Acidicapsa acidisoli: one gene and its partner. The main gene of each other region encodes a partner of the protein of the gene in region 2 in a complex. Links are inferred from orthologs where the notes say so. Each region holds a gene or a part of one and is shown on either strand. Other genes may lie near its edges.

Region 1 (15,576 bases), 150 kb from region 2 along the record:
AATCGGCTCCAGGAAGATCGCCGCAACCTCCTCCGGGGCCAGAATCGTCTTGAACAGCTTCTCTTCGATATACCGCGCGCAGCCCAGACTGAAAGCCTCCTCGGCCTCCGGCCCACCCGAACATCCGCGATACGCATACGGATACCGGATATGCGTCACGCCCGGCACCAGAGGCGAAAACCGTCGCTTCTGCTGCGGCTTCGACCCCGTCAGTGACAATGCACCCATCGTCCGCCCATGAAACGCCCCAAAGAACGAGATCACCTGCTGCCGCTTGGTGTGATACCGCGCAATCTTCAACGCGCACTCAACCGCCTCCGCGCCAGAGTTTCCGTAGTAAAAACGGTGTGGCCCCGGCATGGGAGCCACTGCGGAAAGCCGATCTGCAAATTCGGCCATCGCCTCATAGTAGAAATCCGTCCCCGAGATATGAATCAGCTCCGCCGCCTGCTTCTGAATGGCTGCGACCACTTCGGGATGACAGTGCCCTGTCGAATTAACGGCAATGCCCGCCGCAAAATCCAGAAATTCATTTCCGTCCACATCCTCCACACGAATGCCGCGACCACGCTTGGCCACCAGCGGATAGGAGCGGGTATAGCTCGGGGAAATCACCCGGTCATCATGTTCCACAGCAGCCTTGGCCTTCGGTCCCGGCAGAGAGCACTTCAGTTTGGGTCCAAATTTTTCATATAAAGCAGCATGCGACATAGCAAAATCTCCTTAAAAGAAATGAGCTTCAGCAATATGTAGAAATCCCGCCACTCCCAGCTCTCAGGAGTCAGGAAAGCAATAGCGCGGAAATGGATTGGATAAAGTAGACGATGAAGGAGCCAGCAAACTAGTCGCCGGCGTAAAGGCTCGGCCTGGTCCGGCTTGGCAGCACACGCAGATGCCGCCGTGGTCCTATCGCACGCGCCCTCAACCTGCTCCAGCGTTTCCTGGCAGGGGTCGCGAGTCGACCATGGCAAAAATACGTGTGCATTGAGCCCTCTGAATGAAGTCCAGATGGCGTGAGCATAGCACGTCGCGACCGAAAAGCGGTAGCACTTCTAATTCCATCCTTACGAATGGAGAGCGCTCAGGCAAGAAAAAATACGATATCTATTTCAGCAACAATACAGAAGCGGACGAAATAACTCCAGCGGCGCCAAAAATCAGCCCAAGGAGCCAATAGGCACGGTTGCGCGTCAACAGAGTAATCGACGCAGTCACCAGAGCAATCTCCAGCAGCGCCTCGCCCAAATCAAAGCGGTCTGCCTTGGCTTCGGCGTGTTCCACCTTCGTCTCCAGCGCCTCGGCCTTCTCCTGCTCTTCCTTCAAATCGTCTGTCCATTTCGCTTGGTGGTCGGCGTAGCTCTTCGCGATCTTTTGCGCCGCCTTGGCGTCTGTAGGGGCGATCACCGAAAGCAGATCGGCAGCCAGCGCCGTATCGCTCGACCGGATCTTCTTCGCCTGATAAAGATTCCACTGGTCCGTCGCCTGGTTTTGAGTCAACACAGCCTCTGTGTGCGTCCGATGCCCCAGCACCGTGGTGATGGCCACCAGCACAGCCAACACACTCATCGTGAAGGCCACTGGCCGCATCGAAGGCTCGTGTGCGCCGTGCTCGGCGTGTTCCTGCAACTCCCCTGCTTCGTTGGCTTCCATTCCATGCCCCCATACTCGTCCTGCTACTTCCGCTTCCAGCGGACGCCGTCTTTGGCGTCCTCAATGATTACACCCTTGGCCGCCAGTTCGTCCCGAATCTCATCTGACCGCCGGAAATTCCGCTGCTTTCGCGCCGTATTCCGTTCCGCAATCAGCGCCTCGATATCCGCATCAGTCAGACCCTGCTGCACCAGCACTTCCGGAGCAACCTTATCCAGCAGTCCCTGGCTCTCCGCCCAGGCCAGCGCCGCGCGCGTCGGCTCCGCGTCTTGATCGGCGATCACAGCAAAGACCGCGTCAAACTTCTCGAGCACCGCCAACACCCGCTCCCGGTCTCCAGCCAGAACAGTCCCCAAATCAAGCGCCGAATTCATCATCCGCACCAGGTCGAAAATCGGCGCTCGCGCCTCTGCCGTATTCAGATCATTTTCGAGTGCAGCGAAATAGCCAGCTTCCGCCCGGTCCGCCGCCTCCTGCAGCGCCACGGTCGTCCCTTCAGACAGCGAAGCTTTCTTGAGACGCGCAACAAAGGTTCGCAGCCGATCAATGGCATTGGTGGCTTCGGTCAGCCCCTCAAACGTAAAATTGAGCTGGTGCCGATACGGCACAGAAACCAGCGCCATTCGAATCGCCGAAGCCTTGTATCCCTTCAAAAGCAAGTCTCGGAGCGTGTAGAAATTCCCCTCCGACTTCGACATCTTGCGCCCGTCCACCAGCAGAAAACGCACATGCATCCAGTGCCGCGCCAATGGCTTGCGCGTCACCGATTCAGACTGCGCAATCTCGTTCTCATGGTGAGGAAACATCAGATCTTCGCCACCGGCATGCAGATCGAAGCTCTCACCCAGATACTTCATCGCCATCGCTGAGCACTCCAAATGCCAGCCCGGACGCCCAGTGCCAATCACCGTCTCCCAGCTTGTCTCGCCCGGCTTCGTAGCCTTCCACAAGGCAAAGTCGCGCGCCGAGTCTTTTTCGTACTCGTCGACATCCACGCGAGCTCCGTCCGTAATCCCTTCCAGATCCTTCTTACTCAGCTTGCCGTACGTCGGAAACGCCGCCAGCCGGAAATACCACGATCCGTGATCGGTCCCGTCCCCAGCGCCATCGCCCGTCCGGTATGCTGCGCCGACCGCCGCCAGCCGCTCAACGAGATCAACCATCTCCGGAATGTGCTCCGTAGCCCGTGCAAAAATCTCGGGCTGCTCGATCCGCAGGGACGCCAGATCATCCAGAAACGCCCTTTCGTACAACGGGGTGTACTCGCCAATCGGCACTCCTGCCGCGGCTGCATTGCGAATAATCTTGTCGTCCACATCCGTAATGTTCATCACATGGCGGATGCGAGTCCCTTGCAAACGCAGGAACCGCCGCAGGACGTCAATCTGCAGAAAAGTCCGGAAATTGCCGATGTGCCCGTAGTCGTATACCGTCGGCCCGCACGCATACATCCGCAATTCCTTGCCGTCGGAGGGAGTCAGCTCGTCCAATTGTCCGCTGAGGGTGTTGTAGAGGCGAAGAGGCATGTGTCTTGAGTCTTGCTTGAGGCTACGGTCAGAATCCCCGCAGTTTAAGCCTTTTCGATTGTATCAGCGCAGGATTCGGGATCGTACCGATGAGATTACCCCAATTGCCGAAGATATGATGCTAATGTGCGCACTCATCTCGCCAGCTTGGTCGAGGACTTCCGCCGCCACGCTGCCGAGACAGCCGTGGTCGCTCACCGTGGAATCCGGCGTTACCGCACCACCTACGGCGAATTAGCCCTGCTTGCAGGCCGTTTCGCCGCTGAGCTCGACCGCCTCGGCATGGTCCCCGGTGAGCGCGTCGTTATCTGGGGCGCAAACTCGGCCGAGTGGATGGCCGCGTTCTTTGGCTGCCTGCTCCGCGCCGTCATCGCCGTACCGCTCGATGCTGCCGGCTCCGCTGACTTTTCCGCCCGTGTAGTCAAGGACGTCGCCCCCAAACTCATCATCGGCGACCGCAATCTGCTCCGCGCTATCCCGAACATCGACAATCTCCCGCACATTGAGCTCTCCAAACTCGGCGATCATCTGCCTCAGGAGCCAAACTTCGCAGTCAGCGAATCCGTCACCGCCCAAACCCCCTTTCAGATCGTCTTCACCTCCGGCACCACCTCTGAACCCAAGGGAATCGTCCACACCCACGCCAATGTCCTTGCCAGCTCCAGCCCCATCGAGCGCGAGATGGCAAAGTTTCGCTTCCTCGAACGCCTGGTTCATCCCATCCGCTTTCTCCATACCTTGCCGCTGAGCCATGTCTTCGGACAGTTCATGGGTTTATGGCTCCCTCCGCTGCTGCCCGGCGAGATACACTTCACCGATCAGGTCGAAGCGCGACGTCTAACCGAACTCATCCGCCACGAGCGCATTTCCGTTCTTGTCGCCGTACCGCGCGTACTTCAGTTGCTGCGGACACATCTCCTTAAGCGCTTCGAAGGCCTCGCGGAGCAGATGGAGCAGGGCCCCGAGTCTTCACGGTTGAGGCGATGGTGGCGCTTTCGCAGAGTCCGTCAGGCCTTCGGATGGAAGTTCTGGGCAGTCATCTCCGGGGGGGCCGCCGTACCTCTCGAGCTCGAAACGTTCTGGCACAAGATGGGTATTGGCCTGATCCAGGGCTACGGCATGACCGAAACCACTGCGCTCGTGACCCTGAATTACCCCTTCAAGATCTCCCAGGGCTCTATCGGCAAGACCCTCCCAGGGCGCGAGGTGCGCCTGAGTGAAGACGGAGAGATCCTCGTGCGCGGCGACATGCTGGCCACGGCTACGTGGCAAGGCGGCGGCATGCGTCAACGGGAAGGAGAATGGCTCGCCACCGGCGACCTCGGCGAACGCGACGAACGCGGCGAACTTCGCTTCCTCGGCAGAAAAGGCGACATGATCGTCACCGGCGCTGGCATGAATGTGCATCCGGACGATCTCGAAGCAGCCATGAAAAAGCAGCCGGGCATACGGGAGTGCGTCGTTATCCCCTTCGAAACCTCGAATGGCGTCGAGCCGGTCGCCGTCGTGCTGTCTTCCGGGAATGAAGCACAGCTTCACGACGCGCTGCTCGCCGCAAACCGGGAGCTCGCCGATTTCCAGCAGATTCGCCGGGCGCTCCAATGGCCCGAGCCGCAATTCCCGTTCACCTCCACCGGAAAGCTCCTGCGAAGAAAAGTCGCCGAATGGGCATCCCAGTCAGTCCGGACCCAGCGACAGTCCGATCGGAACTCGGCTCAAACGGGAAAAGACCTCCTCCTCGACCTGATCGCTGAAGTCACCGGTGAACCCTCCGCAACCGATGACGACAGCCTGCGTCTCACGGAAGATCTTCACCTCGACAGTCTTGGCCGCGTCCAGCTCCAGACAGCCCTCGAACAACGCCTCGACCGGGAACTGCCCGACGACGCACTAGCCAACATCCAGACGCTCGGCGATTTGCGAGCAATCGTCTCAAGCGCAGTCGCCCCTGAATTACCGCAAACGCCGACGCAGATGCCTGCACAGGTCAGGACAGCGTCTGTCGTCGCAGATACGCAAGCCGTGCACGAAACCAGATCAGTCCCAGCCGAGGATACGCCAGCGCCGGAAAACCGCGCACCTGGCATCCCGGACAACGATCTGAAATCGCTTACCTCCGAGCCGCTCTATCCGAAGTGGCCGTTAAGCTGGCCTTTTGCCATGATCCGCGGCGTGTTTCTGGAACTCCTGATGCGGCCTCTCGTATGGCTGCTCGGCGCTCCACGCATCGTTCGGCTGACAGGCGAGATTCCAAACGGCCCATTGCTCGTCATCGCCAACCACCGCAGCGCATACGATGGCGCACTCGTCCTTTACGCACTGCCCGGCAAGCTCCGTCGACGCGTCGCCATCGCCATGTCCGGCGAGATGCTGCTCGACTACCGGATCGGCCGCAACCAGGGGAACTTCCTGCTCAACTTGCTCGCCCCACCGCAATACTGGCTCGTCACAGCGCTTTTCAATGTCTTCCCAATGCCCCGCATGCACGGCTTTCGTAAGAGCTTTCAGCACGCAGGCGAAGCCATGGACCGAGGATATTCCGTTCTCATCTTCCCTGAAGGCGCCCGCTACCACGAAGGCGAAATGCGGCCCTTCCGCCAGGGAATCGGCCTAATCGGGCAGGAGGCGCAGATTCCCATACTTCCAGTCACACTTGTCGGGCTCGATGAAATGTACCGGACCCGCTGGTTCCGTTCGCGCTCGCTCGAAATCCGCATCGGCAAGATCATTCCAGTAGACGAAACAACCGACCCCGCCGAGTTGACAGCCAAACTCGAATCGGCCGTTCGGGATCTTTGCTCCTGATCATCACGCCTAAGGTCAAAGAAAGATCAAAGCTTGTTGAAAGTTGGCGGATTCCCCTGCATCTGCAAGCTACGATTTCCGTCTAACTCTACAGTGACCTTTTTATTGGCGGTTATTCTCTGAATATGACACCCCCAAGGCTCCGCGCTTAATGCGGCAACCGGTTGGAAACAAGATAACTCTGGACAACAGCGCGAGGGGCTTGCGTAGTCAGACCCTGCGGAATCGCCGCCTGTCACGCCCGGCGCGCCCCGCCCTACTGCTTGTCCTTTGTTTCCTCGGATCGAACATTTTCGCGTGGTCGCAGAGCTCAACCTCAGCCCCGAGCCTGTACCTTCCAGATGCCCCGGAAGCGCAAGCTGCATCCCAGTCCTCAGCCCAGGTTTCACCCTCAAACCAGTCGTATGAAGCCCAAACAGGTAGCATTCACGGTGTCGTCGCAGATCGCGATGGGGCCGTTTACCAAGGCGTTCAAATCACTCTGACCCAGGCAGTTCCTGGTCCCACTCCAGCGAACACAACAACATCCGACAGCAACGGACAATTTCAGTTCTCAAACGTCCCACCAGGCTCGTTCAAACTCACAGTCTCCTCGCAAGGATTCAACACCCAGATCATTTCCGGGGTTTTGCACCCCGGCGAGAGCTACCAGGCGCCAGCCATCGCATTAGCCTTCGCAACCGCCACCAGCGAAGTTCAGGTCACTGCATCCAGGGTCGAGGTAGCCCAGGAAGAGCTCCACGAAGAGGAACAACAGCGCGTCTTCGGCGTCATCCCCAACTTCTACGTCGTCTATGCGCCCGATGCCCCGCCGCTCAACACGCGGCAAAAATTCCACCTCGCGTGGAGATCCTCCATCGATCCCTTCACATTTGCGATCTCTGGCGCGTTCGCCGGAGTCGAGCAGGCCGACAACGGATTCAGCGGTTATGGCCAGGGTGCGCAGGGATACGCCAAGCGATTTGGAGCCAACTACGCCGATAGTTTCATCGGCACCATGATTGGCAGCGCCATACTTCCTTCGATCCTGAAGCAGGACCCCCGCTATTTCTACAAGGGCACCGGGACCGTCCGCTCCCGCGTCCTTTACGCCATCGCCAACTCCGTCGTTTGTAAAGGCGACAACGGACAGTGGCAGCCGAATTACTCCGGCATCCTCGGAAGCCTCGCAGCCGGCGGCATCTCCAACCTCTACTACCCAGCCAGCGATCGCGACGGAGTCACTCTCACGATTGATGAGACTCTCCTCGGCATCGCCGGAAGCGCCGCCCAGAACATATTTCAGGAATTTTTCGTTCGCCGGTTTACCCCCAAGCTCCCCAACTACCAGCTCACAAAACCCTGACACCGCTCATGCCAAGGCCAGCCGCGGATTGGCTTCCAGATCCCATCCCGCAAACTCTCCTGCCAGAAAGCGCGGCCATGCCGCAGCCGCAATCATCGCCGCATTATCTGTCGAAAGCGCCAGCGTAGGGAAAGCCACCGGCAGCCCTCGCTCCGCGGCCTCCGCCGTAAATCTCACCCGCAGCTCCCGGTTAGCCGCGACACCACCCGTAACCAGCACCGAAGCCGCACCCACCGCCTCCGCCGCAGCGAAGGCCTTCCGCAACAAATCACCCACCACCGCATGTTGAAAGCTCGCAATCAGGTCCAGCGTCTGCTGGTCGCACAGCCCCTGCGCATCCAGCCATGTGGGATGCCGGCCGGACTCGCTCATCGCCATCAGCGCCCGCCGCCGAACTTCGCAGCTCTCGCGCAACCCATGCAACTCCACATAGCGAAGCACCGCCGTCTTGATCCCTGAAAAGGAAAACAGAAAATGCCGGTCAAGATCGGCAATCGGCGCTGATCGCGCCCCCTTGGTTCGCGGTGCTTTGCCTTCCAGGTGCGCCTTGGTCTTGATCTGCGCAAACCCAAACGGCACGGCTTTGGGGTTGCCGAACTGCGCCAGATGATCGATCCACGGTCCGCCCGGATAACCCAGACCCAGCAGCTTGGCAACCTTGTCAAAAGCCTCGCCAGCCGCATCATCCAGAGTTCTGCCAATCAGCGAGTACTGCCACGCACCGAATTCAGCTGCTCCAGAGACCGGAGGCCGCGCCAGAAACAAATGCGTATGCCCGCCGGAAACAACCAGCGCCAGCGTCGGCATGGGCAACCCCATTTCCTCCGAACCCGCCAGACTCGTTCCGCCCAACCTTCGCTGCCGGTCCTCCAGCAGCACGGCGTGAATATGCCCCTCAAGATGATTGACTGCAATCAGAGGAATCCCGCGCGCAAAAGCCAACGCCTTCGCGTAAGTGATTCCCACCAACAGAGCCCCGGCCAGCCCCGGTCCATTGGTAACTGCGACCGCTTCCAGATCGTCCAGACCGCAGCCAGCCCCAGTCAGTGCAGCTCGGGTAATCGGCACAATATTGCGCAGATGCTCCCGGCTGGCCAGTTCCGGCACCACTCCGCCATAAGGCGCATGCATCGCAATCTGAGAAGCCACCACTGACGAGCGCGTCCACGCACCGCGCTCGACCACCGCTGCGGCCGTCTCATCACACGAGGATTCAATGCCAAGAATGAGCCCGCTACCCATAAGCCTCTAGTTTACGTGGAATGCTTCCCGAATTGAGTATCTGCAATCTTGCCGCAAAACGCGCCAACGGGAAAATGCGCTGGGCAGGCGCCGCCGTCGGATAAAGAAACTAAGATTTTGCGGCAGTGACCGCTCGTTCCCAGCGAATTTTTGCACCTAACGTCCACTCTCCGCTGTCTTAAGTTGCGTGAGGAGGACGCTCTTCGACGTGGGCACTCACCGATCGCTTGGCACACTTCTGATCCTCGTGTCGGTCGCGCTTCCGGCACTGACACAGAACGTCTTAGCGCCTGGGCCACAGACCGGAACCATCATCGGGACTGTGGTTGCGGTTGATGACAGCGTGATTCCGGGCGCAACGGTGGTCCTTGATGGCCCCTCTCCCGGCGATCGTCAGACGGTCGAGTCGAATGAGAGCGGCTTCTTTAAGATTGACCGTCTGAAACCGGCGACACCGTATCACATCACCGTCAGAGCAAAGGATTTTGCGAACTGGTCCTCTGCCAGCATCGTCCTCAAACCTGGCCAGTTCCTTAACCTCGGGGACATCACGCTGCAAATTGAAGTTGTCGAAACCACCGTCGCCGCTGTTTCTCCTGAGCAGCTTGCGACCCAGCAGGTCGAGATCGAAGAGAAACAGCACGTGCTGGGCTTCATCCCAAACTACTACGTGGTCTACGATCCCAACGCGGCCCCACTCACGTCAAAACTGAAGTTCAGGCTCGCCTTCAAGACCTCAATAAATCCGGTCACCTTTGCCGGCTCCGCTTTCATTGCTGGCATCGATCAAGCGGCGGGCACTCCCAACTACGTTCAGGGTGTGAAGGGATACGGGCAGCGTTTCGGCGCAAATTATGCGAATGGCCTGACCGATATCATGATCGGCGGCGCAATTCTGCCCTCTCTCCTGCACCAGGACCCGCGCTACTTCTACCAGGGAACCGGCACAACCAAGTCTCGGCTGCGCCACGCACTCACCACTCCGTTCTGGTGCAAGGGAGACAACGGCCGCTGGCAACCGAACTATTCCTCCATGGGCGGTTACCTGGGCTCCGGCGCCATTGCAAACACGTATTATCCCGTGTCGAATCGCGGCCCCGGGCTGGTCTTCGGAACTTTCTTTGTGAACGTGGCAGCCGACATGGCGAATGGCGTTCTCCAGGAGTTCGTGCTTCGCAGGTTCACGCCCGGCACCAAATAATCTCGGGCTGTTAAAAAGCGCCGAGCAAATAGGCAATGAGGATAATCAGCAGAATCGTCCCGAGGCCGATTCCAGCTCCACCGCCGTAGCCCCAGCGGCCATACCCGTAGTACCCGCCGCCCCCGCCAAGAAGCAGAATCAACAGAATAATGATGATCAGAGTCATTTGCTCTCTCCTTTTCTTTCGTATCGCCTGGCCAATACCAAGCCGGAGTAAAATCCACGCTCCGGCCAAACCGTTGCCTGCTCATAACAACCTAGGATTTCCCGCAATCCGCGCCTGAGCAAGGTTGGTCATTCCGGTGGGAATATCTTCTCGCCGTCCAAAACAGACCATCCGGGCGACAATAGAGAGTGATGTCTTCCGCAGGCCTACAATCCGCCGCCGGCCTTGCCGCAGCCAGCCTTGCGGCGGCCAGAACGATCCTGCAAAAGCTGCGGAATGAGGGGCACCAGGCCTACCTCGCAGGCGGCTGCGTGCGCGATCTGGTCCTCGGCCGCGAGCCCAAAGACTACGATGTTGCTACTTCCGCCACGCCCGACATCGTCCTAGATCTCTTTGCGCGCACCTTCGCCGTCGGCGCACATTTTGGCGTAGTCCTCGTCTCCGCTGAATTCGACGGCGTACCCACCCTCACCGAAGTAGCCACCTTCCGCTCCGACGGAGCATACTCCGACGGCCGCCATCCCGACCAGGTCCGCTACACCACCAGTCCGGAAGAAGACGTCCAGCGTCGTGACTTCACCATTAACGGTCTTTTACTGGACGGCCTCACTGAAAAAGCAAACATCCGCAACGCAGTCCTCGACTACGTCGGCGGTCTCGCCGACCTCCAATCCGGCCTAATCCGCGCCATCGGCTCACCCCACCGCCGCTTCGAAGAGGATCACCTGCGCATGTTGCGCGCTGTCCGCTTCGCCGCCCGCTTCCAGTTCGAGATCGACCCCGCCACGCATTCGGCCATACAATCGCTCGCGCCAAAGATCGAAGCCGTCAGCCGCGAACGAGTCCGCGACGAACTCACTCGCATGTTGACCGAAGGCCACGCCCGCCTCGCCTTTGAACGACTCGACGCAACCGGCCTTCTCGCACAGGTTTTACCCGAAGTTTCCCGCATGAAAGGTGTAAACCAGCCGCCGCAATTCCACCCCGAAGGCGACGTCTGGACCCACACCCTCCTGCTCCTCACCCAGCTCGAATCAGGCTGCCCCATGACCCTCGCCTGGGGCGCGCTGCTCCACGACATCGGCAAACCCGCAACCTACCAGCCTCCGTCAGGCCCAGGTGACAGAATCCGCTTCAACGGCCATGTCGAAGTCGGCGTCCGCATCGGTGCGGAAATCTGTCGCCGCTTACGCTTCTCCAACGACGAAACCGCACAGATCCTCGCCCTCATCGAAAACCACATGCGCTTCGCCGATGCCCCGCGCATGAAACCATCGACCCTCAAGCGATTCTTCCGCCTCGACCGCTTCCCCGAACACCTCGCCCTGCACCGCATGGATTGCCTGGCGTCCAGCCTCGATATGAAGGGCAACCTGGACAACTACCACTTCGCCCGCGAACACTACGAATCCATGCCTCCCGACGAAGTCCGTCCCAAGCCGCTGCTTACGGGGCGCGAACTGATCGCCGCAGGCTATCGTCCCGGAACAGCCTTCAAAACCATGCTCCACGCCGTCGAAGAAGCCCAGCTCGAAAGCGTAATCCACACTCCCGAAGAAGCTCTGCACCTGATTCGCACTCAATTTCCGCTCCCCGAAGACCATCCATCGCATGCCTGATCCGATTCGAAGCTACGACGTAGTCGTCCTCGGAGCCGGTGCCGCGGGCCTGATGTGTGCCGCCGTCGCCGGGCAGCGCTCACGGCGCGTCGCCCTGCTCGATCACGGCAGCCTGCCCGGACGCAAGATCCTCATCTCCGGCGGAGGCCGCTGCAACTTCACCAACATCCACTGCGCGCCCGACCGGTTTCTGTCCGCCAATCCGCATTTCGCCAAGTCCGCGCTGGCGCTCTACACTCCGCGCCACTTCCTCGAACTGGTCGAGAAATACAAGATCTCCTATCATGAAAAAACCCTCGGCCAGCTCTTCTGCGACCACTCGGCCCACGCCATCCTGAACCTGCTTCTCGCCGAGTGCGAAAAGGGCCGCGTCGATCACGTATCCGACGCCCACAGCATCCAGGTCGAGCGCTCCAGCAGCGGCTTTCGTCTCGAATGCGCCAAAGGCGAGTTCCGCTGTGAATCGCTCGTCGTCGCCACTGGCGGCCTGTCCATTCCCAAGCTCGGAGCGACAGCCTTCGGCTACGACCTGGCCCGCCAATTCGGTCTCGGGATTGTCGAACCACGCCCCGCGCTCGTCCCCTTGCTTCTGGGCGGAAAAGAATCAAGCTGGACCCAGCTAGCCGGAGTTTCGACCCTCGTCCGAGCCAGCGCTCCGTCAACGAAAACCAGCTTCGTCGAAAAGCTGCTCGCAACCCATCGCGGTCTCAGCGGCCCGGCAATCCTGCAAATCTCGTCCTACTGGAAACGCGGTGAGCCAATTTTCGTGGATTTAACACCAGATCAAGCGATTCTAGCGCCAGTCGTGCAAGGCCGACGCGACGCTCCAACCCTGCTCAAAGCCCTGCGCGAACACCTGCCCCAGCGTCTCGCCGAGCACCTCGCCCAAATCGCCGCACCTCAAGGCTGGTCTAACGCCGCCCTCGAAGCCTGCGAACGCAGCCTCCATCATTGGCCGTTCTATCCCACCGGCACAGAAGGCTACGCCAAAGCCGAAGTAACCGCCGGCGGCGTCGACACCGCCCACCTGCAAGCCCGCACGATGGAATCGCGCAACGTCCCGGGTCTCTTCTTCATCGGCGAAGTAGTCGATGTCACCGGCCACCTAGGCGGCTTTAACTTCCAATGGGCCTGGGCCTCAGCCGTCGCCGCTGGTAAAGCAGTCTAAGCATCCTGAGTCATCAAGCCCACAGAAGTTGTCATCCTGAGCAAAGTGAAGGACCTGCCTTTCAGAGACGCGTCTACTGTTGCTGCGGCTGCGGTGCCTGCCCCTGTGGCTGAGCCGGTTGCTGTTGCGCAGGCTGCGCGGGAGCCGGAGGCGGCGCTCCAGGCTTAGCCGGAGGCGTCAGCTTGAATCCCTGCCGCACCAGCGCAAATCCCTCGCTCGTCCATTCCGCCTGCAGCAACTCATTCGTTGGACTTGAAAACAGCTCCGTCTTGTTCGCATCGTAACTCATCGTCAGATGGTGCACGGTAAGCGGCTTGCCATTCAAAGTTCCCTGCATATCGGCATTCGTCACAATCCGCATCGCCGAAATCGAACCTGTCTGCTTCGGCACCAGCGCCCACATGTTGGCGTTGTTGTACGCCGCACCCAGATTCAGCAGCACCTGCAACGCTCCCGGATCGAAATCCGGCATAAACACAGCATGCGGATGCATCACGAGCGGGGTTGTTGTCACGCCGCCGTTCGCATCGATCTTCATCAGAAACTGGGCGCCCAGCTTCGAGGTGTCAACCGTCGCCTTAGCTCCATTCACCTCGCCTTTCAGCTCCACTTTTGTCAACCGGTAGCCCGTATCCAGAGACTCCTTTTCCGAGAACTTATAAGTGAGCCCCGGCATTTTGATATCAGCGTCGGAAATTGCATCAAAACCGGCGGCCGACTTGTCAACCTTCAAATTCGCCTTTCCAACGCTCTTGCCGTTCTGACTGATCTCAAAACTCTGTGCCAGGCCGGTTTGAGAACCGGCCACCGCTCCAACCAAAGAGACAACGCCAATCACGGCAATACGCTCAATCCAACGCATCATGATTCACTCCTATTAAATTGGACCCAATTCCACAGCATTGGTTGCGCAAAAGCAAATGGGGGCGAGCCAGCGCCCACCCCCATTCAGCAACAAAGTTCAGACCAGCAGGGATTTTCTATTCCCTGTTCCATGTTCCCTTTTCCCTGCCTTTTACCCCTTTGCCGTCGCAAACCGCTTGTTGACCTCGGTCCAATTCACCACGTTCCACCAGTTCTCCAGGTACTTGGGACGGAGATTCTGGTACTTCAGGTAGTACGCATGCTCCCAGACATCATTGCCCAGAATCGGATACAGCCCTTGGGTTAGCGGAGAATCCTGATTCGCAGTGCTAATTACCTTCAGCTTGCCATCGGCAAATACCAGCCACGCCCAGCCCGAACCGAACCGCTTCGCGCCCGCATCGTTGAAGGCCTTCTTGAAGCTCTCAAAATCGCCAAAATCAGCGGTAATCTGCGCCGCAATCGCCCCCGTCGGCTCGCCCCCGATACCGGCAGTACCCACCGGGCCCATGATGTTCCAGAAAATCGTGTGGTTGGAGTGGCCGCCGCCGTTGTTCTGCACTGCCGCGCGAATCTCCTCCGGAACCGATGCCAGATCCCGCACCAGGGCGTCTACCGGCTTCGCCGCCAGTTCAGGATGATTCGCCAACGCGGCATTCACATTGTTAATGTATGCCTGATGGTGCTTGTCGTGATGGAACTTCATCGTGTCCGCATCGATAAAAGGCTCGAGAGCGGCATAGTCATAGGGTAGGGGTGCAAGTTCGTAAGCCATCTTGGTGTCTCTCCTCACTTGGATTGTACTGGGCCGCCACGAGCCCAGGTTGAGTGTTGCATCAAATTCAGATTCCGCTTCCAGTTCAGCCCATCCAACTCAGTCTGAGTCCGCCACTTCCGATCCAACACGGCGGAATAACCGTAACCATTCCCGCCGCTGCACTCTCATAGATACGGCCAGACCGATTCCGCTTCAGAATTCGATGCTGGAGGTGCTATTCGATAGATGCGATCCTTTGCCGCGATCCTTCTATCGCAAGGTACCTCCAACTTTGAAGGAACTTCTGCCCCGTTTGAAACATCTGAGGTGCAGACGTCGGAAGGTCCGGAAATTTCATCGCCTGTTCAACTTGACAGGCATACAAATAGGGTCTGTTCAAAAAAAACGACGAGAGGTCCGTTCTTGATTCAGGATACGTTGCAGGCAACACCCCAGGACTCCCTGTACCGATGGCTCGATCAGCACGGCGAAGCCTTCGGATCCCCCGGCATGAAACCCCGCTGGACCTCCAGCGTAAAGGATGCCGTCGGCACTGCATATTCCGCGTCCAGCCGCATTTGGTTCACCGTCTCCCACGGCATTCTGAACGAAATCTACCACCCTACCATCGACTGCCCGCAGACCCGCGACATGGAACTGCTCGTCAGCGACGGAAGCAGCTTCGTTCACGAAGAAAAACGCGATCTGATCCCGACCTTCGAATACATTCATTCCGAGGCTCTCGGCGTCCGCTACACCAATCGCGACAAGGATGGCCGCTACCAGCTCGTCAAGGAAATCATCTGCGATCCGCACCACAGCGTCGTCCTGATGCACGTCCATCTCCAGCCCGGCCCCAACGGCAGCGAGGCGTTCCTCGACACCCTCAAAATCTACGCCCTTATCGCTCCGCACATGGATGGAGGCGGCGCCGGTAACTCCGCCCGCGCAGTCGACGTCGCCGGACAGAAGGTGCTTCTCGCCTGGAAGAATCGCTGGACCCTCGCCATGTCCGCCGACTGCGGATTCGCCCGCGTCAGTTGCGGTTTCGCCGGATTCAGCGACGGCTGGCGCGACCTCACCGACAATTTCCACATGGACTGGCAGTTCGGCTCCGCCCTCAATGGCAACCTCGCCCTCACCGGCGAGCTCAATCTGCGCGGAAGTCGCGAATTCACCCTCGGCATCGGTGTCGGCGACAGCCATCACTCAGCCCTGTCGAAGACCATGGGC
Region 2 (15,601 bases):
TTGGTCAAACGGCTGAAATCATGCTCCAGCGCCTGTTCGTTAAACGGCACTCCGGAGAGCCGGAGAAAATAGTACTTGAAGTAGTTCAGATCCCAGGCGATGGACTGGCGGTCGAAGCTGGCGCGCGGATAACAGACTTTGTAATTCAAATCGCGGCCCGCTTCGACTTGAAAACGCGGCAATGCCGCCACCACTTTGCGATATGCTTCGACCGCTGGCGGAGCGATGACCGCGCCCGTGCGGTTGGCGCTGAGGAACTGAAAGAGCGTCGTGTCTCCTAGGTCTTCTTCCAGATAGGCGCCTTCACTCAAAGCCTCCGCGTAAATTTGTGGGACAGGCAATCCACGCCGGCGAAAATGCCTGGAGAATTCGAGGAAGGCGACGTTCTCCTCGTGCACGGAATAGAGAATGCCGATGGCGCTGAATGGTCCGCCGGTCAATCGGACGATGGCGCGTCCCGATCCACCAAGCTCACCTTGTAGCGGCTGAACCTCTTCGGCCGGTAACTGGTAATACTGCTCGAAAAGCCGCTTTAGAACGTCCATGAACCTCTTTTGGGGAATTGCTCGATTGGCGAATTGCTTGACTCGCCTCACTAAGATATCCAGCCTGGGGAAGCAGATGCAAGGTCGTGACTCGGCGTTGCAAACGCGGCCTTCCCATCGCGCGGAATTCGTACTATTGTTGCTGCAATTGAGAAATTTGTAACAGTGCCACAGCACCGCGAATAACAGGTCAGGAGGGCGCCATGGCTGCTTCCGTACCCACCGCAACTCCCGCCAGAATCAAGCTTGATCGTCTGGTGGTGCCAATCGATTTCTTCCCGTTGTCGAACCTTGCCTTGGGGTACGCCCGCCGCATTGCTCAGCGACACGGAGCGGAACTGATCCTCGCCCACGTAACGCAGCCGGTCAGCCCCATGGCCGTTCCCGAAGCCGCGTGGTATCACTTGGAAGCCGCACAAAACAAAGAAATTCAGCAGTTGGAACAAATAGGCGTCAAGCTGCGAACCGAGGGCATCAACGCGCGAACGCTGGCGCTCAGCGGGCTACTTCAGGAAGAGATTCCATGCTGCTCCCAACAGGCATGCAGCGATCTAATTGTGCTGGGGGCCGACATCAACTCCGGAATCGAGCGCCTTCTCTTCGGCTGCGATTCCGAAGTCCTGCTACGCACTGCCGGCTGCCCGGTGATGGTTGTCGGCCCGAAAGCCCGTCCTGCGCCGGAACAGGAGTGGCATCCGCACAATATCCTCTGCGCCAGCGATCTCCGCCCCGAGTCCGCCGACGCTGCGATTTTTGCGTGGCGGCTGGCGCGGCAGTACGAAGCCGCCTTCACGCTCCTTCATGTAGAGCCTCGAACTCCGAAGCACTCAAGCAAAACTCGGGAGGACTTTGAGAAGGCGATCACAAAGATTTTGCCGGAGGGCGATACTCCAGTCGCGGCGCTTCAGGCTGTGCCAGCGCTCCATTCGCCGTGTGCGACGATTGTCTCCGAGGCGAGAGAGAGAAACTCCGACTTCATTGTGATCGGAGCGCATGCCTGCTCCCACGCGGCGACGCGGCTGCAGCGCGGCATAGCTACGCAGGTTATTGCGGAGGCTTCCTGCCCGATTCTGGTGCTGCATATTCCGGATTGAGGTGCGCTGAATTGTTGCCGGAAGACAAACCGCCGGTCAGGAAAGCAGACCTGACCGGCGGTTTTCGTTATAAGTTATGTTTTTAGTTGAAGATTGCTCCCACCGATACGTTGGAGGTAGGGTTGGTAGTAGATGTGTCGTTTCCGACAATAACCGAGCAGCTGTTTGGTCCAGCTGCGTTTATGGGCACGGTTGCGGCACAGTTGTACGACCATCCGCCGAACGCGACCCCTTTCTGGGCTGGAGCAGTCAAAGTGATTGTGGCGCCAATCGGGTATGGCGCCGAGCAAACCGAGGAGGTGAAGCCAGCCGCAGCGTAGCCAGGTCCGCAGTGGATGACGTCGGGGGTGCCCGTGGCAGACGGGGCTGTGACTAGCCAGTTACCCGTAACATTCGGATTCAGGCCGGCATTGAAAACAGTCAGAGTCACCAGCAGGGGATCTGCGATAGTTTCATTGTTGCACGATCCTACATTCGTCGGTGTTGGCGCTATGTACGGGCAAGCGAAGGTCACTGCCGGGCTGTACACAAGGGTTCCGTCCGGGTTCGTTGCCGTCACGTAAATGCTCGTGTTCCCGGTCGCATACGCGGTGACGAGGCCGCCGTCGGTCAGCGGAGTACTGGGCGGGTAAGTCAGAGGACCCGATGCTGTCGTGACTGGAAATTCGGTTTGCAGATCGGAAATCCAGTACACCGGCGAAGTGAACCCGTCCCGGGTGATACCGTTCGTAATATCCTGCACCGTTGGTGGAGTGGAGAAGGTTCCATAGGCGAGGAATTGCGTCGTACCATACAGGTTGCCGGTAGAAACTGAAGTCGGCAAGATGGTGATGGAAAGCAACGGCTCCGCCTGCGAGGATGCAGTTACCGAAATGGCGGCGTTCGCCGTCAATACGGTCCCATCGGGATTGGTCAGCGTCGCCGTGATCACTGTTGAGCCCGGGCTAACTCCCGCAACCGTCCCCGCTGACGGAGCAGGACTAGTTGTGACCGTCGCGATCGTAGGAATGCTAGAACTCCACTTAACCTGTGGCGAGTTTGTTACATCTTGATTAAGCCCGCCGCTGGCAGTTGCAATCGCGGTAAACTGCCCGGTTTGACCCGTTGCAGAGAGCGTTTCCGCAGCCGGGCTGATAGTGATTGCGGTGAACGGTTCGGATGTCCCGCCCGTCACGGTGAAGGTCGCAGTACCCGTAACGACAGTCTTGTCAGAGTTGGTCGCTATGGCCGTAATGGTAGTAGTACCCTGGCTCACTCCGGTGGCGAGCCCGCCGACGCTGATCGTTGCAACCTGTGCACTGCTGGAACTCCAGACCACCGAGCCAGTTAAATTCTCTGTAGCGCCCGAGGAAGTCGTTCCAATGGCGATGAACTGGCTGGTTTGGCCAGGGGATGCAACCGATTGGGTGCCGGGAATGATGGCAAGCGAGGTCAGGGTGCTGCTCGTTGGGCCAGTGCCGCCACCGGTGACCGTGATGGACGCCTCGTTACTGGTGATCAGGCCACCAAAGCCCTGGGTACTGGCCGTAATCGTCGTTGTGCCCGCACCCACGCCGGTTACCACTCCGGCGGGGCTGACGGTCGCGACGGACGTGGCGCTGGAGTTCCAGCTGACCGCGCTGGTTATGTTCTGGCTGGAAGAGGGATGGCTTCCGTGGCCGTACGTCCCAGTGGCCGTGAGTTGCGCCGTGGTGCCCGTTGCCAGCGATACAGTCGCTGGAGTCACCTGAATGGAATCCACGGTGGTACTACTGCCACATCCGATAAATGGCACTGCGAGGCTGGCCAAAAGCAACGCCCTCAAGCAAAAACGACCCAGCATAGAACTCTCCTCACGCTAGAAACGAGCTGGGAGATGAGAATTCGCAGCCCAGCCCTGGCTTCTGTTGCTTGGTAGTAGCAAGTTCATTGCCAAGTTAGCGCCGACCGTAACTTCGCGGAATTACAGCATTGCCAATCCGTCGCGATTCGGAAGTGTAACCTCCCGTATACCCGGCAGGCCTGGCAGATACGTCCGTTTACAGGCTTCCATAAGAGGAGGAAGCTGCAGACGGAAGCCATTCGCATGCCTCTGGCAGGGACGGTTCGGCCCGCCGGGTTCTGTCCGCCCGCAATGTGGACTCAATATTTAGCCGCGAAACCTGGGGCAGAAAATAACCGGCTGGGCCATCCACTTAAATCCGGGAGACTCCGTTACAGCAAGATCAACTGGGACTCACATTTTCCGCTTCGGCCGCCACGTTCGGCGGATGTAGTACGTCAATTACCTTTTGGCAAAGACGATTCCGCATTTCAAACCGGTCGGAAGCACGTGTAACATAGCGCACCAGAATGTCGATGCCGGCTCCTGAAGGACGCAGGCTGACGGTCGGATCGGCGGTAAATTGGCTCAAGCCATCCTGGCGCGTGCCCCGTTTCCACTCCCCCTCCGCAACCCGGGCATCTTTCTCTGTTTCCCGCTGCACAACCGCATGGATGCTATCCACCATGGCATAGGCATCATCCGACGCGGGCACACTTACTGAAATCTCATCCCACATCCATTGCCCGGTAGTAGAAAAGTTGAAATACTGTCCCCGAATCGCAAAGCTGTTAATAAAGGTGACTCTTCGCCCAGTTGGATGCCCCTTATCTGTCCAGTTCCCTGTTTCAAGCATTGTTGTCCGGAAGAGACCAATTTCCGTCACCTCTCCGCCTACACCATTGATCTCTACCCAATCTCCAACCCGAATGCCATGCTTACCCATCAAGACAAACCATCCGAAGAAAGCGATAATAAAGTCCTGCATAACTACAGTGAAGCCCGCGGTAGCCAGGCCCAGAATCGTAGGCATCTGCTCCGGCGATCCGAATACAACTAACAAGACAGCTAGAATACCGACGAACTGTATCCCCAGTTGTAAGATCGTGCGGAGCGTCTGCATTCTCCGCCGGTCCAGTCCAGGTCGAGCCATCAGCCGCACCACCAGCGCATCTCCAACAATGACGCTAATGAGGACGAAAGCGATTAACGCCATCGACCCCAACATCAGGTGCATGACAATGCGGTGCTGCAAAAGCACCTGTGCCGCCCACTTCTCGTATACGGCGGCGAGTTGCTGCTGCGTCTGGATGCGATCGTCATAAAGACTTAACAGCTGGCGCTGCACGCTTCTTTGCCGAATGCTGGCCAACCTCGTCGCACGATCCTGCGCAGCTGCGGGGGCAACGGCGAGCGTGTTTGCCTGAGATTCAAGTGCATTGTGCTCGACAGTGAGCGATTTAACGTCGTTCTGGGCTTGCAGCAACGCCTGAAGTATCAACCGGTAGCGAGCCCGTTGGCTATTCCATGCCCTTATTCGTGATGCCAGCGTGCCAAACCGCGCCGCGGAGACGACCGCTACCTGTGTATCTCCGCGCGATTCACTGTCGTACTTCTTCATCGAAGCTTCATGCTCTGTCAATTCGCTCTGAATCTGCGCGCGATCATCTCCGGAGGCGCGAGCAAGATCCTGCTGCGCGTCTGCCAATTGATCCGAATCCAGGCCTAACTGGGCTTTTGCAATTTCAAGATCGCCCCCATTGCTGCTCCCCTGGTCGCCAGAGTTCGTAGATACGCTCGAATTGCCAGAGACGCCCGACAGGCTCTTAACCTGCGCCTGGTCATCCTGCACGAGTTGCTGCAGCTGTGCGACTTCTTGCGAAAGGGCAAGCGCATCCCCACTTAGCACCCGTCCCTGCACCCTGACAGTAGCCAACCGCAGAGCTGACGCAAAAGCCTGATCTACTTCATGATCGGCCAGGCGCTCCGCCTGATGCGCATACTCATTCTCTTCACTCGTTACAGCCAGAGGGGCAAGAGCCTCAATGGTTTGCCACGGCCGCAGATCGACCAGCGTATTCGTCTCGCCGGTTGTGAGATTCACGCCAGTCTGTCCCTTGAGGAAGGGCAGATGCTCCATAGAGTCGCGTGTTATCCAAAAAGAGACTAAACAAAGTGCGAGGAGCGAGGCGAGAATTATAAGAGAGATAGCCCTGGTCCGGCTAAGTGCGCGATGCAGGCTCCTAACAGGCGGCGGCTCAGATACCGGGGGATGAGTAATGGCCATAAGGTGATTGTCACAGATTAACTTCGTGAGAGAAGATCAAATTATCGTGCATTAGGGAAGTTTGCACGGACGATCGCAATCAGGTCACCGACGGCGGGTGCGATAAACTGAAGACCGCATGTCCATAGCCGGTTCGATTCCCTCTGCTCTGCGCGTTGCTGACGATATCACTCAACTGGTGGGCTCGACGCCGATGCTGCGGCTGGGGCGGATTGCGCCTGCTTCCGACGCGGATCTCTTTGCCAAGCTGGAGTTTCTGAATCCTGGCGGGAGCATCAAGGACCGTGCGGCTTTGGGCATGATTCTGGATGCGGAAGCGCGCGGTCTCCTGCATCGCGGGTCCACGATTATTGAGGCCACCGCAGGCAATACCGGCGTGGGCCTGGCGTTGATCGGCGTAAATCGCGGCTACAAAGTGCTGTTGTTTGTGCCGGAGGGATTTGCCGAGGAAAAGTGCATTCTGATGCGGGGATTTGGCGCAGAAGTGGTGCGAACTCCTGAGGACGAAGGGATGGGCGGGGCGATCCGGCGCGCGAGAGACGCTGCGGCGGCGATTCCCGGAGCCTTTGTTGCGCTGCAGTTTCAGAATCAATCCAATCCGGACTTTCACCACGACACGACCGCTGCCGAAATCTGGGAACAGATGGAGGGCCGCGTGGACGGCTTCGTCGCTGGAGTCGGGACCGGGGGCACGTTTTCAGGCATCGCGCGCTTTTTCAAGGAGCGGAATCCTGACGTGATCAATGTCGCAGTAGAGACGCAAGGCTCCATCCTTCAGGGCGGCGCGCCCGGCAAGCACAAGGTGGAGGGCATCGGCGTTAGCTTTATTCCGGAGACCTTCCATCGCCAGTTCTGCGACCGCATTATCGCCGTCAACGATGAGGATGCTTTCACGATGGTGAAGCGGCTGGCGGCGGAAGAGGGATTGCTGGGAGGTTCAAGCGCAGGGGCGATCGCCTTTGCCGCGGCACAACTGGCCGGCGAGCTGGGGGCTGGAAAACGGATTGCGCTGATTATTCCTGACTCGGCGGAGCGATATCTCTCGAAGAATATCTTTGATGGCGGAGTTTAGGTGCGCACAGCCCGGCACGATAAGCTAAGAACCAGGAGATCGTCTTTCTAACTCATTTATGGCTGAATACAAGTACTCGACTCTTGCAGTGCATGCCGGGCAGTATCCTGATCCGCAGACCGGCGCGGTGAATGTTCCCGTCTATCTGTCTTCCACATTTGAACTGACCGGGATTGGCACAGACAAGGGCTGGGATTACTCGCGCGCAGGCAATCCGACGCGTGACCGGCTGGAAGAGGCGCTCGCGGTGCTGGAGGGCGGAAGCAGCGCTCATGCCTTCGGCAGCGGCATGGCGGCGCTGACGGCGCTGATGGCTCCACTGCATGCGGGAGATCACCTGATCTGCTCGCACAATGTGTATGGCGGGACGGCAAGATTGCTGGACGAGGTAATCTGCCATTTCGGTATCGAGGTCGAGTATGTGGACCTCGCGAATCTGGATGCGGTGGCTGCCGCGCTGAAGCCGAATACAAAATTGGTGCATGTGGAGACGCCGACGAATCCGCTGATGCAGCTTACCGATATCGCGGCGGTCGCAGAGCTGGCGCACAAGGCCGGTGCTGAGGTCAGCGTGGATAACACGTTTCTTTCGCCGGTGTTGCAGAGTCCGCTGGCGCTGGGTGCCGATATTGTGATGCACTCGACGACGAAGTTTCTGAATGGACATTCGGATGGATTGGGCGGAGTTCTGGTGGGAACCAAGCCGGAACATCGCGACCGTTACATTCTGATGCAGAAGGCGCTGGGCGGCATTCTTTCGCCGTTTGAGTGTTTTCTGGTGCTGCGCGGCATCAAGACTCTGCCTTTGCGCATGAAACAGCACGACGAGAATGGGCGCGCAGTGGCGGCATTTCTATCCGCTCACCCTAAGGTGCAGAAGATCTTCTATCCCGGCCTCGCGTCGCACCCACAGCACGAGTTAGCGGCACGGCAGCAGAAGGGATTTGGCTCCATGATGACGCTGGAGCTGGATTCTAAGGATGCGGTGGGGCGGTTTCTCTCTGCTTTGAAGATTTTCCTGAATGCGGAATCGCTGGGCGGGGTCGAGTCGCTGGCTTCGCACTCCGCGACCACGACCCACGCGGGCATGACAGAAGAACGGCGCCAGGCGATCGGAATTACGCCGGAGCTGGTGCGGCTTTCGGTAGGGATTGAGGACAAGGAAGATCTGATCGCGGATCTTGCCCAGGCACTCGAGGCCGTCTAACCGCGAATCTAGAAGCACAGGCCTCGATTCTCGACAGGGGAATCGAGGCCTGTGCTTCCGTTCTCTTGTCTCAGTTCAAGGTCACGACGATTTTGCGAGCATCTCCTCCGGCGGAAGTGACGACGATTTCTCCGTCGGCATGTTTGCGGACGCTCTTGAATTTTTCGCCCCATTCGACAAGGACGATGCCGTCTGGCGTGCGCATCTCTTCCAGACCCAGGGAATCGAGTTGGCGCTCGGCGTCGAGGCGGTAGAGATCTAGGTGCAGGAGCTTGACGGGACGACCTTCCAGCTCGCCTGCGTATTCATGGACCAGCGTAAAGGTCGGGCTGGTGACTTCGTCCGGCTCGGCTGCGCCCAGGGCTGCGGCGATGCCTTTAACGAGGGTGGTTTTACCTGCGCCCAGATCTCCGCGCAGGATCATGAGCCGGGGCGGAGCAAGCAGAGCAGCAAGCTTGCGGCCGATGGCGATAGTTCCGGCGCTGGACTTGGACTCGTACTCGTACGTCTGAGGTCCGGGTTGTAGGGATTCGCTCTTGGTTTCGGCAACTTTGCTCATGACGCTCCTGGAGGTGGGCTTTGGTCGAAGCCGGGGTGAAGGGCGAATTCTGGAGAAATCCCCTGAAGCCAACAATACCCGGCGTTGGCGCCGGAATCGGCGTACTTGCGAATGCTTGACGGATGATAGCGGAAAGCCCTGTGCAAATTTGCGAGAGAATCCGTGGCAAGCAGCGTATGCTGGTCGCCGCCGATTCCGGGCTGGCGGATCGTGATGTCGGCGGCGAGGCCGTGAAGATAGACGGCGGCTTCCACGGCCCGCTGTGGATCGTTGGGGTGCTGGGCCAGGAGGCTCGCGACCATGCCGGTGAGGAGATCTCCGCTGCCCCCTTTGGCCATGCCTGGGTTGCCAGTGGTGTTGACCGCGATTGCGCCGTCGGGATGGGCGATGAGGGTGCGCCAGCCTTTGAGAACCAGAATAATCTGATTCCTGACCGCGAAGTCCCGGGCTACTTGAATGCGATTGGCCTGGATTTCGGCCGTTGACAGGCCGGTGAGGCGGGACATTTCGCCCGGGTGCGGGGTCAGGACCAGAGTTCGGCCTGCGGAGATCTTGCGAAGCAGATCGGGCTGCGTGGCCAGGGCGTTGAGCGCGTCGGCGTCGGCTACGGCGGGCAGGCGCGTTTGGGAGAGCAGGCCGAGGGCGAAATCGATTGCCTCGGGGCTGGTTCCGAGCCCGGGACCAATGGCCAGAACGGTAATGCGATGGAGCAGAGATTTGAGCGCTTCGGGAGACAGATTTTCGGGTGAGATTTCGCCGGTGGATGTTGCGACGAGGGCCTGAGTCATTAACTCAGGCGCGATGGCGGCGACGAGCGGAAGGACGGAGGATGTCACCGCCGCCGTGACCAGACCAGCTCCTGTGCGCAGCGCTGCGAGAGCAGCCATCGCGGGTGCGCCGGATTTGCCGGGGCTGCCACCGACGACTAGGACATGGCCGTACATGCCTTTGTTCGAATCGGGCGGACGCGGCGGGTCGGTGATTGCTTTGGAAGAGCCAGACCAGTGGAGATTGAGACTGGAAACGACAGCTTCCTCGGGTGAGCCGATGGGCGCGACGACGATTGGCTGAAGGAGGCTGCGGGTGAGTTGGCCGAAGACGTGGGCCGGCTTGGGCGCGGTGAAGGTGACGACGGCATCGGCGGGGTAGACGGGGCCTTGCTGGGTGGACGCGGTCGAATCGGCGTCCCAGCCGGAGGGCAGGTCTATAGCCAATATGGGAGCTTGAGCGGCGCTGAATTTCAGCCACTCGAGGGCTTCGAGTGGCAGACCCCGAAGGGGAGGCTTGAAGCCGGTGCCGACGACTGCGTCGAGGATCAGGTCGGCGGATAGCGAATCGACGCTTTCCGAGAGTTCCTGCGAAGATCGGATTACGCGAACGGAGTCGGTGGAAGGATTCGAACCCATTAGTTCGGCCCAGGCCCGCGCGGCGTCGCCTTTCAGGCCTTCGGGGTGGCCAAGCAACAGGGTGGTTACCGTGAGGCCGGCTTCAGCTAGCAGACGAGCGGTCATGAGGCCGTCACCGCCATTATTGCCTCGTCCGCAGAGAATGGTGACACGTCTTGCCGCGGGAAATTGAGCCAGAGTAAAGTCGGCTACCGCCCTTGCCGCAGAGCGCATGAGATCCGTCGACGGAATACCGAACTTCTCGATCGTGACTCGGTCGCAGGTCTGCATTTCGGCGGCGGAGAGAATCTTCATGAAAACCATCGTAGAGCAAGCGGGTGAATGATCCGTCTCGCACGATATGCGAAAGACAAGGATCAGGTTGACTTCGGAGCGGCGACGACTTCAAAAGGACGCATCATTTCGTTGGCGGCGTGCTCCAGGAGATGACAGTGCCAGACGTAGCGACCCGCGTAGCCCTGGAAAGGGATGATGATTCGGGTGACGGTCTCGGGATGAGCCTTGACGGTGTCTTTCCAACCACGCTCGTTAGGCTCGGGTGGGGCGGCATCGCCCATGTAGTGGAAGTTCTTGTAGTTGAGGTAGTCATCCACGTCGAAGGGACGGCGGTCGAGAATCTGGAAGCGGACGAGGTGCAGGTGAATGGGATGGATGTCCTGGGTGGTATTGACCAGGCTCCAGATCTCGGTGGTGTTGAGCACCGGCTTCTCGGTGACCGGCTCATGCCAGTATTGACCATTCAAGAGCATGAGCATGATGCGGGATTGTGGGTGCATGTACTCGTTGAGGGTAAAAGTTCGGGTGCGGACGGCGGCGGACTCCGGAATGCGGTCGATGGTGCGCAGGATGGCTGGAAACTGAGGGGATTGTTGCGGAGCTTTGATAGGGTTCGCCGACGTTTCCGTACCGTTTACGCGGAATTGCAGAATAGTCAGTTTCTGGTCCTGGAGGGTGAATTCTGTGCTGGCAAGCGAGGAAAAGTCGATCAAGAGGTCGGCGCGCTCGGCCGGCGAGAGCATCAGCTCTTTCAGTTCGACGGGAGCGGCGAGCAGTCCCTGATCGGAACCGATCTGATGAAAGGTGTGGCCATTTGAGAGCGAGAAGAGATAAGCGCGGGAGTTGGAGGAGTTGAGCAGGCGGACGCGATAGAGACGCGGCTCGACTGCAAGGTAGGGAAAGATCGCGCCGTTGGCGAGGATGACGTCGCCGTAGATTTCCGGCACCCATGGAGCGGCGGGGTCGCCTGAATCGGGATAGTGTAGCTGGCCGTCAGCGTAGAAGAAGCGGTCGCAAATGGCGAGGGGAATCTCATACTTGCCGTGCGGCAGATTAAGAGCATCTTCGGCCTCGTCGCGCACCAGGAAAAAGCCGAAAAGGCCGGCGTACTGGTTGAGGCGCTCGATTCCCATGGCGTGATCGTGATACCAGAGAGTTGCAGCGTCCTGATTCATGGGGTAAAGAGCGGTAATGCTCTGGCCGGGCGTCTGCCAGTCTTCCGGATAGCCGTCGCTTTCAGGCGGAACGACTGCGCCGTGGACATGGACGGCGGTGCGCACATCGGGCTGATCCTTGCCTGCGCCGTGGAGGGTGTGGTCGATGGGCAGAAAGTGCTGTGTGGGCAGATTATTGACCCACTCGATCAGCAGAGGCTGGCCTTTGTGGGCCTCAATGGTTGGCCCTGGAGCGGAGCTGCCATAGCTCCAGACGCTTGTTTCAGGCAGATTGCGGTGGACTTTGGTCTCAACCCTGCGCATTACAACGCGGTGGTAAGGGATCTGGACGCCAGGTAGGTGGGGGTGCGGCTTGGTCTCGGTGCTGCGGAGCGTCTGCGGAATAGGCAGCGGATCGACGAATCGCGCCAGATGTTCGGGATGGAGCCATGGACGCGGCGGGGTTGTCGTCTGGTTTCCGGCAACTGGAGCAGGGGCCTCGTAGACCATGCCGGGCGCGGGCATCGGGGTCGAGGTTTGCTGCTGTGCAAGGAGGGCGAGGTTGCCGAGCAGGCCCGTCTGCCCTGCTGCCGCAGTCGCCATCAGTCTCGCGCCGCGGAGCAGAAGCTTTCGCCGGGAAGCGTCCATAGGTACAGAATGCCGTTCTTTTGTTTCAATCACGCAAAATCCGCTGCGCGCATTGGAGGAGATGCGCGCAGCGGGTTGAAGAGGAGAGTTACCGAGGCCTACCAGTAACCCTTGTTGTCCCGGCCGTCTTTATCACCTCTGTCGTGCTTGACGATGGCGCCGGTGTTGGGATCGAGGATCAACTTATCGCCCTTGGCATCGAAACGATGGCTGTCGAAATCGAACATTGGCGCGATCGAGTTGGCGATGCTATCGAAGGAGCCACCGGGCTGGACACGCTCCCCACCGAGGAAGTTGTCTTCGATGAAGCGGATGATGGAGGACTGATCGAGCAGCGTGTGATCGACGTAGTTCTCTTTCGCCCAGGGAGAGATGACGAGTAGGGGCATTCGGGTGCCGTAGCCGCAGCGGCCAAGGACGGGCAGGCCGCCTACGCCGTTGAGGGGAACAGTGCGATGCGGAATCTTTCCGTCTTCCGGCTGTTGCGCGCCGACGGAGCAGTTGCTCGGTCCGTTGAGCACGTCGACATAGGGGCTGGTGGAGGGATTGACGATGGAGGGCATCTGGTGGTCGTACCAGCCGTCGGAGTCGTCATAGGTGATGACGACGGCGGTCGATTCCCAGAATGGGCTTTGCTGGAGGGCGTTGATGACGTTGACGACGAAGGCCTGCTCGTCCGTGGGATCGGAGTTGCCGGGGTGAGCATCCTCGAAGGAAGGAGCCTTGAGGAAGGTGACCGAGGGCAGGATTCCGTTATTAAGAGCGGTGAAGAAGTCGTCGGTGTCGTACTGGTGGTTGGCTGGGTCAGGTTTGTGACCATTCGCCTCATAGCTGCTACCGATGGCCGAAAGGGAGCTTGGGCGTGCGTGAGTGAGGTTGGCGGTCGAAGCGTAGTACTGGAAGGGCTCGTGATGCTCAACGTAGTCGTTCTGGGCGACACCGCCGTAACCGGGAACGACATTGGGTGTGGAGCGAGCGCAGCCGGTGGTGCCGTTGGGGTTGGTCAGTTCGAGGTTGAAGCCGCCCTGAAACCAGCCCCATGTGAGACCCTTCGCGTTGAGCAGGTCGCCGATGTTCTTGCCGGCGAAGCTGACGTTATCCGAGGAAGTGTTGGAGCAGACGTCACCGAGGGGCTCAGCGTCGCCGATGAGGGTGAAACCACCCTGGCCGTCGAAGACTTCGTGGCTGTTATGCAGCAGGACGCCGCCACTGACAACGTTGGTGTATTGGGCGAAGCCGTTGGTCTGGCCGGAGATCAGGTTGATAGCTCCTGGGGTGGATGGGCCAAACTGCGACGTATAGGTGTTGTCATTCAACGCGTAGTGGTTGGCGTAGTTCCACATGGCTGTGACTGTATTGCCGTCGAAGTAGCCCATGGTCAGGCCCTTGGTCAGAGCGGCATCGGACGTTGCCGTGGCGGCCGGCGGTGGGCCGGCGGTTCCGGTGGAGCCGGGGAACTGGTCGACCTTGCCGTTGTCATACGCAGTCTGCTCGGGCTTGGGAGCATGATTCTGATCGGCGGTGGCGGCCTGCGTCGGAGCCAGGCGGAACGGATTGGCTGCGCTCGCGCCGTTGAATGCAGCGCCAGAGCCGGATGGCCCGTTCGGATTGGCTGTCAGGAGATTCACGCCCTTTACAGGCTCAAAGCCCTTCGTGGGATCGAGCGGCGTAATCAGGTTGTTCGCGACGTCGTTCCCTCTATGCCGCGAGGGCTCGTAGTTGAAGGGAGTTTCACCTGCGTTGTTTTGCGCTTTAGGATAGGCGCCGAAATAGTGGTCGAAGGAGATGTTTTCGCCAAAGATAACCACGACATGCTTGATCGGGGTCGCCGTTTTGGGTTCGTTCCGATAATCGGCGGCGAACGATGGGGTGGGAATGGTCGCGACAACGAGGATCGCGGATAGGGAAGCTGCAAGAACTTTACGCATGTAACCTCCAGGCCAATGCTGAGAGCAATGACATGAAAGTTGTAGTTTCCTAACGTAAACGCTCTTTGAACGCCGTGTGACAACAGTGCTAATTCATTGAAAGCAAAACGGCCATAAGTAGTTTGTATGGGCGTTCGCTACAGCTCCGGGCACGGATAAACACTTCGACAGGTGAAAAGGGGCGGAGCTAATTCCAGCCCCACCCCTTTTTGCAGCACAGTAATTGTCTGTTGCGTCGCCCACGGATTACTTGACGCGCACTTTGGGCTCGACGGAGAGACCAGGACGAAGCGCATGGTCTTTGTCCTGGTCCGCCAGATCGGTGAAGTCGATGCGGACCGGGACGCGCTGGACGACCTTGACGTAGTTGCCTGTGGCGTTTTCGGGCGGGAAGAGCGAGAGAACGGAGCCGGTGGCGCCGCCAATCTGAGTGACCTTGCCGTGGTAGGTCTTACCTGTGGCGTCGACGTCTACTTCAACGGACTGGCCAGCACTGACGTGCTTGAGCTGGGTCTCCTTGAAGTTGGCGGTGACCCAGATGTCGTCGAGCGAAACCAGGGTCATCAGGTTCTGGCCGGAGGAGATGTTCTGATTGAGCTCAAGGGTCTTACGGGTGATGATGCCGTTGGCCGGGGCCACGATCTTGGTGTAGCTGAGGTTGAGTTTGGCCTGATCGAGCTGAGCCTGAGCGCCCTCGGCCTGAGCCAAAGCCTGCTGTGCGCGGGCATTTTGCGCTGCCACCTGCTGCGGACCAGTTTCAGCATATTTGTAGGAGGACTGCGACTGAACCTCGCGCTGGTTGGCGACGCGGACGGCTTCCTGGGCGGCCTGGACGCCGGCTTCGGCGTCGGCGACCGAAGCTTTGCTGGAGTCGGCTGAGGCTACGGCGGCATCGTACTGCTGTTTACTGATGACATCCTTCGCTACTAGGGGTTTATAGCGCTCCAGATCCTGATCGGCCTTGACGCTATTCGCCTTGGCTTCCGCAACTTTAGCCTGAGCCGCGCGCAACTGGCTTTCGGCCTGAAGGACGGAGGCGCGGGAGCCGGTCACATCGGCACCGGCAGATTGGAGGTTGGTTCCGGTATTGACCGAGGTGATGGGCACGTTCACCTTTGCGGCCACGGCATTGGCCTTGGCGCTGGCGACAGCCGCTTCGGCGTTTTCGACTGCGACTTGATAGTCAGCCGGATCGAGTTCGGCAATAACCGTGCCTTTGGTGACGTACTGGTTCTCGTCAACGTTGATTTTGATTACGGTCCCGTTGATACGGGAGCTGATCTGGATGAGATGGCCGTTGATCTGGGCGTCGTCGGTGTCTTCGCTGAAGGTGGAGCGCCAGTAAAAGATGCCCGCCGCGATAATCAAAACGCCGAGGACAATGAAAATGACACCACGACGGCTTTTCTTAGGAGCCTCTGGAGCTTTCTGATCCGGCTTCTCGCCGGAGGCTGGAGTTGCTTCCGCCACGATCACTTACCTCCCAAATATTCTTTGTAGTTCTGGGCCACACCCATGGCACGCGCCAGATTGAGCTTGGCGAGATTGTGCTGGTAAAGGCTGTTGATGTACTGACTGTTGGCCTGGGCCACTGTTTGCTGAGCCTGTGAAACGGCCAGATTAT

What was found.
Region 1: the proteins of tsaE (region 2) and OHL23_RS09240 are in contact, whole or in part, in a crystal structure (PDB 6N9A), measured with the Thermotoga maritima proteins. The link is inferred for Acidicapsa acidisoli from one-to-one orthologs. Residues at the interface, in WP_004082108.1 of Thermotoga maritima: Leu37, Gly38, Lys46, Lys57, Val59, Lys60, Ser61, Thr63, Phe64, Thr65, Leu66, Met67, Val69, Pro71, Tyr82, Arg83, Leu84, Asp86, Asp88, Phe89, Asp93, Ile128, Asp130, Glu131, Arg134; in WP_004082750.1 of Thermotoga maritima: Cys10, Asp11, Arg49, His50, Leu82, Gly84, Gly135, Gly136, Glu154, Thr155, Leu156, Asp157, Asp158, Ser159, Glu162, Asp165, Lys166, Arg169, Leu170, Tyr175, Lys213, Thr214, Leu217, Tyr218, Gln221, Arg222, Asn324.

Annotation. Positions count from the first base shown.
Region 1 is NZ_JAGSYI010000001.1:2,285,931-2,301,506, reverse strand. The notes cover bases 6,451-9,424. They hold OHL23_RS09240 (tRNA (adenosine(37)-N6)-threonylcarbamoyltransferase complex transferase subunit TsaD), read right to left. Parts: upstream 8,569-9,424; coding sequence 7,333-8,568; downstream 6,451-7,332. Other genes in these bases: OHL23_RS09235 (carboxypeptidase-like regulatory domain-containing protein), read left to right, coding at 8,777-9,424; OHL23_RS09245 (carboxypeptidase-like regulatory domain-containing protein), read left to right, coding at 6,451-7,326. Also shown: OHL23_RS09265 (acetyl ornithine aminotransferase family protein), read right to left, coding at 1-711; OHL23_RS09260 (DUF4337 domain-containing protein), read right to left, coding at 1,105-1,650; cysS (cysteine--tRNA ligase), read right to left, coding at 1,674-3,176; OHL23_RS09250 (AMP-binding protein), read left to right, coding at 3,303-5,981; more of OHL23_RS09245, read left to right, coding at 6,184-6,450; more of OHL23_RS09235, read left to right, coding at 9,425-9,769; OHL23_RS09230 (DUF3309 family protein), read right to left, coding at 9,780-9,935; OHL23_RS09225 (CCA tRNA nucleotidyltransferase), read left to right, coding at 10,127-11,554; OHL23_RS09220 (BaiN/RdsA family NAD(P)/FAD-dependent oxidoreductase), read left to right, coding at 11,547-12,722; OHL23_RS09215 (hypothetical protein), read right to left, coding at 12,796-13,587; OHL23_RS09210 (superoxide dismutase), read right to left, coding at 13,738-14,361; OHL23_RS09205 (glycoside hydrolase family 15 protein), read left to right, coding at 14,767-15,576.
Region 2 is NZ_JAGSYI010000001.1:2,432,551-2,448,151, reverse strand. Bases 6,822-9,820 are described here. They hold tsaE (tRNA (adenosine(37)-N6)-threonylcarbamoyltransferase complex ATPase subunit type 1 TsaE), read right to left. Parts: upstream 8,566-9,820; coding sequence 8,077-8,565; downstream 6,822-8,076. Other genes in these bases: OHL23_RS09770 (NAD(P)H-hydrate dehydratase), read right to left, coding at 8,562-9,820; OHL23_RS09780 (trans-sulfuration enzyme family protein), read left to right, coding at 6,858-8,006. In the rest of the region: OHL23_RS09805 (RapZ C-terminal domain-containing protein), read right to left, coding at 1-545; OHL23_RS09800 (universal stress protein), read left to right, coding at 749-1,639; OHL23_RS09795 (Ig-like domain-containing protein), read right to left, coding at 1,722-3,461; OHL23_RS09790 (mechanosensitive ion channel domain-containing protein), read right to left, coding at 3,844-5,580; OHL23_RS09785 (PLP-dependent cysteine synthase family protein), read left to right, coding at 5,846-6,799; more of OHL23_RS09770, read right to left, coding at 9,821-10,265; OHL23_RS09765 (multicopper oxidase family protein), read right to left, coding at 10,328-12,004; OHL23_RS09760 (phospholipase C), read right to left, coding at 12,148-13,977; OHL23_RS09755 (HlyD family secretion protein), read right to left, coding at 14,224-15,447; OHL23_RS09750 (TolC family protein), read right to left, coding at 15,450-15,601. UniProt on the Escherichia coli protein: Required for the formation of a threonylcarbamoyl group on adenosine at position 37 (t(6)A37) in tRNAs that read codons beginning with adenine.